2 regions of the Streptomyces sp. NPDC006283 genome follow, and region 2 is predicted to be linked to the other one. Evidence: predicted binding sites of a transcription regulator. Region 2 holds the regulator's gene; the other holds the start of a gene.

Region 1 (3,409 bases), on a different contig from region 2:
AGAAGGCGGCGAGCGGATCGAGGTCGTTCACCGGGCCATTGTGGGCCAGCTGGGGGATGGTGCGCTCACGGTGGCGGTGTCGGCCCGGTGAGCGGGCCGGGCGCTGACAGGATGCGGCGGCATGCAGCTAGTAAGACAAAAAGGAAAACTCGGAGCTTATCGTGTCCGCGCGGCCCTGGCCGCGCTGATCGTCGCCGCAGTGGGCTCGGGCTGTGCCACCGAGGGGGCGCAGGTCGCCGCTCCGGCCAAGTCGCCGTCCTCGTCGCAGACGGAGTCCCCGGCCGGCCAGAAGGCCGCACGGGGCCCCCAGGCGCAGAAGGAAGGCGCGAAAGAGGGCGCCAAGGAAGGCGTCAGGGAAGGCGCAAAGGCACGGCCGAAGGAGGGCGGGAAGAAGGGCGCGAAAGAGGGCAGCGCCGCCGGCGCGAACTCCGCCTACGCCGAGAAGGTCAAGCGCGCACAGAAGGCCCGCGCTGCCGCCGCGAAGAAATGGGGGCTCAAGCGGACCCCGCTCCCCGCGCCCCTGCCGCCCGCCGAGAAGCCGGAGATCACCACCCGTAAGGGGTTCGAGGTGAAGGGCGGGGACGATCTGCCGCCCGTCTTCACCACCGTGCCGACGAAGGAGAAGGTCGTCTTCCTGACGATCGACGACGGTGCGGAGAAGGATCCCGAGCTGCTGCGCATGATGTCCGACCTGCAGATCCCCTACAGCGCCTTCCTCACCGACTACGTCATCGACGACGACTACGGCTACTTCGAGAAGATGCAGGACCGAGGGGTGGCGCTGCACAACCACACGCTCAGCCACCCTTATCTGCCCGGTCTTTCGTACTCCGCGCAGAAGCGTGAGATCTGCGGTCAGCAGGACAAGCTGGAGAAGCGGTACGGGAAGCGGCCCCGGCTGCTGCGCCCGCCGTACGGGAACTACAACAGGAACACGCTGCGCGTCGCCAAGAAGTGCGGGATCGAGGCGGTGCCGCTGTGGGCCGCCGAAGCCTTCCCCGACCACATGGAGTGGCGCGAGTGGGACAGGAACCTGCATCCCGGCGACATCATCCTCACTCACTTCCGCGGCAAGAACGAGTGGAAGGGCAGCATGCCGGACATGGTCCGGCGGGTGGTGGACATCGTGACGAGGAAGGGCTACGCCGTGGCCAAGCTCGAGGACTACGTCTGAGTGCGGTCCGGGAGCGCCCGGGGTGGGGAACCGTGGGCGCCGTCCCGGCGTTCTCCGTCTCGGGATCCGTCGAGCCGGACGCCGCCACATTGGCACTCCGCTTGACCGAGTGCTAATCGCAGTCATAGTCTCAGCTCTGGCACTCGCCAAGTGAGAGTGCCAACACAGCGACGGGCAGGTCCGGCACCCGCGACGACGGATCGACCTGGTCGCCACCTCAGATCAGTTAACCCCGTGAGATCTCCGAAGGGGGAGGTCGGATCGTGACGACCGCCAGCTCCAAGGTTGCCATCAAGCCGCTCGAGGACCGCATTGTGGTCCAGCCGCTCGACGCCGAGCAGACCACGGCCTCTGGCCTGGTCATTCCGGACACTGCCAAGGAGAAGCCCCAGGAGGGCGTCGTCCTGGCCGTGGGCCCGGGCCGCTTCGAGAACGGCGAGCGCCTGCCGCTCGACGTGAAGACCGGCGACATCGTGCTGTACAGCAAGTACGGCGGCACCGAAGTGAAGTACAGCGGCGAGGAGTACCTCGTCCTCTCGGCTCGCGACGTGCTCGCGATCGTCGAGAAGTAAGACCTGCTTTACCTGTTTTGCCTTGAGCTGCGCCCCTGGCCACCCCGCTGATGCCGGGCGGCGAGGGGCGCAGTTCTTTGAACACAAATCCGAGAGGGCTGAACCGCTCCCATGGCGAAGATCCTGAAGTTCGACGAGGACGCCCGTCGCGCCCTCGAGCGCGGCGTCAACAAGCTTGCCGACACGGTCAAGGTGACGATCGGCCCGCGCGGCCGCAACGTCGTCATCGACAAGAAGTTCGGCGCTCCCACCATCACCAACGACGGTGTGACCATCGCCCGCGAGGTCGAGGTCGAGGACCCGTACGAGAACCTCGGCGCCCAGCTGGTGAAGGAGGTGGCGACCAAGACCAACGACATCGCGGGTGACGGTACGACCACCGCCACCGTGCTGGCCCAGGCTCTGGTCCGCGAGGGCCTGCGCAATGTCGCCGCCGGCGCTTCCCCGGCCGCCCTGAAGAAGGGCATCGACGCCGCCGTCAAGGCCGTCTCCGACGAGCTGCTGGCGACCGCCCGCCCGATCGAGGACAAGGCCGACATCGCCGCCGTGGCCGCGCTCTCCGCGCAGGACCAGCAGGTCGGCGAGCTCATCGCCGAGGCGATGGACAAGGTCGGCAAGGACGGTGTCATCACCGTCGAGGAGTCCAACACCTTCGGTCTGGAGCTCGACTTCACCGAGGGCATGGCCTTCGACAAGGGTTACCTGTCCCCGTACATGGTGACCGACCAGGAGCGTATGGAGGCCGTCCTCGACGACCCGTACATCCTGATCCACCAGGGCAAGATCTCCTCCATCCAGGACATGCTGCCGCTGCTGGAGAAGGTCATCCAGGCGGGTGGCTCCAAGCCGCTGCTGATCATCGCCGAGGACGTCGAGGGCGAGGCCCTCTCCACCCTCGTCGTGAACAAGATCCGCGGCACCTTCAACGCGGTGGCCGTCAAGGCCCCCGGCTTCGGCGACCGCCGCAAGGCGATGCTCGGCGACATGGCCACCCTCACCGGTGCCACGGTCATCGCCGAGGAGGTCGGCCTCAAGCTCGACCAGGCCGGTCTGGACGTTCTGGGCACCGCCCGCCGCGTGACGATCACCAAGGACGACACCACGATCGTCGACGGTGGCGGCAACTCCGAGGACGTCACGGGCCGCGTCAACCAGATCAAGGCCGAGATCGAGACCACCGACTCCGACTGGGACCGCGAGAAGCTCCAGGAGCGCCTCGCGAAGCTGGCCGGCGGCGTGTGCGTGATCAAGGTCGGCGCCGCCACCGAGGTGGAGCTGAAGGAGAAGAAGCACCGTCTGGAGGACGCCATCTCCGCGACCCGCGCCGCGGTCGAGGAGGGCATCGTCTCCGGTGGTGGCTCCGCGCTCGTCCACGCCGTCAAGGTCCTCGAGGGCAACCTGGGCAAGGAGGGCGACGAGGCCACCGGTGTCGCCGTCGTCCGCCGCGCCGCCGTCGAGCCGCTGCGCTGGATCGCGGAGAACGCCGGTCTCGAGGGCTACGTCATCACCGCGAAGGTGGCCGAGCTCGAGGCCGGTCAGGGCTTCAACGCCGCGACCGGCGAGTACGGCGACCTGGTCAAGGCAGGCGTCATCGACCCGGTCAAGGTGACGCGCTCCGCGCTGGAGAACGCCGCGTCCATCGCCTCCCTGCTGCTCACGACCG
Region 2 (3,409 bases):
CCAGCACGTGCGGGTCGGTGACCGACGCGGCGAGGCGGGACTCCTTCGAGCCCTCGACGAAGTGGTCCACCAGGACACCGAGCCGGGCGTCCGGGCCGGGGGCGAAGTCGGCGACGATCGCGGGAAGGTCGTCGATGCCCTCCAGGTATTCCACGACCACACCCTCGATGCGCAGGTCGTCGCCCCACACGCGTTCCACCAGCTCCGCGTCGTGCCGCCCTTCCACATAGATGCGGCCCGCACGGGCGACCCTGGCCCGCGCGCCGGGCACGGCGAGGGAGCCGGAGGCCGTACGGGCCGGACGGCTCGGGGCCGTGGGCGCCGGGCGGACCAGGGTGACCACCTGGCCCTCCAGCAGGAAGCCGCGCGGCTCGAGCGGGAAGACCCGGTGCTTGCCGAAGCGGTCCTCGAGGGTGACCGTCCCCGCCTCGCAGCGGATCACCGCGCCGCAGAAGCCCGTCGACACCTCCTCGACGACCAGGTCGGGGTCCGCGGGGATCTCGGGGGCCGGCTTCGACCGCTTCCACGGCGGTGTGAGATCAGGGCTGTAACTGCGCATTCGCACGACGATACGTCCGGCTGCCCTACGACACGCCGAAACGCGCGGCCAGCGACGCCCGTTGGGCACGCACGAACGCCGCGTCCACCGCCGCCCCGTGCCCCGGCACGTACAGCGCGTCCTCGCCGCCGAGCGAGAGCAGCCGGTCGAGGGCCGCGGGCCAGCGGGACGGTAGGGCGTCCGGACCGGCCTGCGGCTCACCGGACTCCTCCACCAGGTCGCCGCAGAAGACGACTTCCGGCTCGCCTGGCACCAGCAGCGCGAGGTCGTGGCCGGAGTGGCCGGGGCCGACGTTGGCCAGCAGTACCTGGCGGCCGCCCAGCTCCAGCGTCCACTCGCCGCACACGCTGTGCTGCGGGGCCACCAGCAGGTCCGCGGCCTGCGCCGCGTCGTCCGGCGCGACCCCGTGCCGCACCGCGTCGGCGCCGATCACGTCCCGCTCACGCCGCAGGAGCGTGTCCATGCCCACGGCGCCGTAGACCTCCGCACCCGCGAAGGCCGCTGTGCCCAGCACATGGTCGAAATGGGGATGGCTCAGTGCGATGTGCGTCACCCGCCGGACCCGCCGGCCGGCGAGCAGGGCCTGCGCCTGGGCCCGTACCTCGGCGCCCTCGCGGACCGTGGAGCCGGTGTCGAAGAGCAGCACGGCGTCCTCGCCGACGACCAGACCGACGGTCGCGTCCCAGCCGGGCATACGGCGACGGCCGACTCCGTCGGCCAGCCGTTCCCAGCCGAGGTCTTCCCAACTGACGTCCATGCGGCGACGCTATCGGCATCACATTCGCATCGACCTCGGCGGGCCCCCGGCACAGCGTGTCCGACCGCACGGTCGGCCACCCTTCTACCCGCGTACCCGGCGGCCGTACACTGGCCGGGGGAATGCTGGCACTCGGGCGCGCCGAGTGCCAAGCCACACACGAGGAACCACAGCTGGAGGTGCGCACGAATGCTCAGCGAACGCAGGCTCGAGGTGCTGCGCGCCATCGTCCAGGACTATGTCGGCACCGAGGAGCCCGTCGGCTCCAAGGCCCTCACCGAGCGGCATCAGCTCGGCGTCTCCCCGGCCACCGTCCGCAACGACATGGCCGTGCTGGAGGAGGAGGGGTTCATCGCCCAGCCTCACACGAGCGCCGGCCGGATTCCCACGGACAAGGGCTACCGGCTGTTCGTCGACCGGCTGGCGGGCGTGAAGCCGCTGTCGTCGCCCGAGCGCCGCGCCATCCAGAACTTCCTGGACGGGGCGGTCGACCTCGACGACGTGGTGGGCCGCACGGTGCGCCTGCTGGCGCAGCTGACCCGGCAGGTCGCCGTCGTCCAGTACCCGTCGCTGACCCGGTCCACGGTCCGGCATGTGGAACTCCTCTCCCTCGCGCCCGCCCGACTGATGCTCGTGCTGATCACGGACACCGGCCGGGTCGAGCAGCGCATGATCGACTGCCCCGCGCCGTTCGGCGACACCTCGCTCGCGGACCTGCGGGCCCGGCTCAACAGCCGGGTCGTGGGACGCCGCTTCGCGGATGTGCCGCAACTGGTGCAGGACCTTCCCGAGTCGTTCGAGCACGAGGACCGCGGCACCGTCTCCGCGGTGCTCTCCACACTGCTCGAAACCCTGGTCGAAGAGACCGAGGAGCGGCTCGTGATCGGCGGCACCGCCAATCTGACCCGTTTCGCGCACGACTTCCCGCTGACCATCAGGCCGGTGCTGGAGGCGCTGGAGGAGCATGTGGTGCTTCTCAAGCTGCTCGGAGAGGCGAAGGAATCGGGCGGCATGGGCATGACCGTACGGATCGGTCATGAGAACGCCCACGAAGGACTCAACTCCACGTCCGTGGTCGCCGTCGGCTACGGTTCGGGCGACGAGGCAGTTGCCAAACTCGGCGTGGTCGGACCGACCCGCATGGACTACCCCGGAACGATGGGAGCGGTACGCGCAGTGGCACGTTACGTCGGACAGATCCTGGCGGAGTCGTAAGTGGCCACGGACTACTACGCCGTACTCGGCGTACGCCGCGACGCATCGCAGGACGAGATCAAGAAGGCCTTCCGCCGCCTCGCGCGCGAACTCCACCCGGATGTGAACCCGGATCCGAAGACGCAGGAGCGCTTCAAGGAGATCAACGCCGCGTACGAGGTGCTCTCGGACCCGCAGAAGAAGCAGGTCTACGACCTCGGCGGAGACCCGCTCTCGCAGGCCGGAGGCGGCGGCGCGGGCGGCTTCGGCGCGGGTGGCTTCGGAAACTTCTCCGACATCATGGACGCGTTCTTCGGTACCGCCTCGCAGCGCGGGCCCCGCTCGCGCACGCGGCGCGGCCAGGACGCGATGATCCGTCTGGAGATCGACCTCACCGAGGCCGCCTTCGGCACGACCAAGGACATCCAGGTCGACACGGCCGTCGTCTGCACCACCTGCTCGGGTGAGGGCGCGGCGCCGGGGACCTCGGCGCAGACCTGTGACATGTGCCGCGGCCGTGGCGAGGTCTCGCAGGTGACGCGGTCGTTCCTCGGCCAGGTCATGACCTCGCGGCCGTGTCCGCAGTGCCAGGGCTTCGGAACGGTCGTGCCCACCCCGTGCCCGGAGTGCGCCGGTGACGGCCGCATCCGCTCGCGGCGGACGCTGACCGTGAAGATCCCGGCCGGTGTCGACAACGGCACGCGCATCCAGCTCGCCGGCGAGGGCGAGGTCGGCCCCGGCGGCGGCCCCGCGGGGGATCTCTACGTCGAGATCCACGAGGTCGCGCACCCCGTCTTCCAGCGGCGCGGCGACGATCTGCACTGCACGGTGACGATCCCCATGACGGCGGCGGCGCTGGGCACGAAGTGCCCGCTGGAGACGCTCGACGGCATCGAGGA

What was found. The regulator HrcA, encoded in region 2, represses chaperone genes, less so after heat shock. The targets are predictions, from matches to a motif close to TTNGCACTCNGNNNNNCNGAGTGCNAA.
Region 1: a site for HrcA is predicted at 1,264-1,290, ahead of groES (co-chaperone GroES). Genes of this name have one in related genera too.

What each region holds. Positions count from the first base shown of each region.
Region 1 is NZ_JBEXRZ010000164.1:11,477-14,885, reverse strand. It holds partial or broken gene ABZ070_RS26925 (SAM-dependent methyltransferase) at 1-31, opposite strand, end outside; gene ABZ070_RS26920 (polysaccharide deacetylase family protein) at 122-1,174, shown strand; gene groES (co-chaperone GroES) at 1,438-1,746, shown strand; gene groL (chaperonin GroEL) at 1,858-3,409, shown strand, end outside.
Region 2 is NZ_JBEXRZ010000011.1:24,557-27,965, forward strand. It holds gene ABZ070_RS04365 (DUF3097 domain-containing protein) at 1-559, opposite strand, end outside; gene ABZ070_RS04370 (MBL fold metallo-hydrolase) at 585-1,316, opposite strand; gene hrcA (heat-inducible transcriptional repressor HrcA) at 1,506-2,531, shown strand; gene dnaJ (molecular chaperone DnaJ) at 2,532-3,409, shown strand, end outside.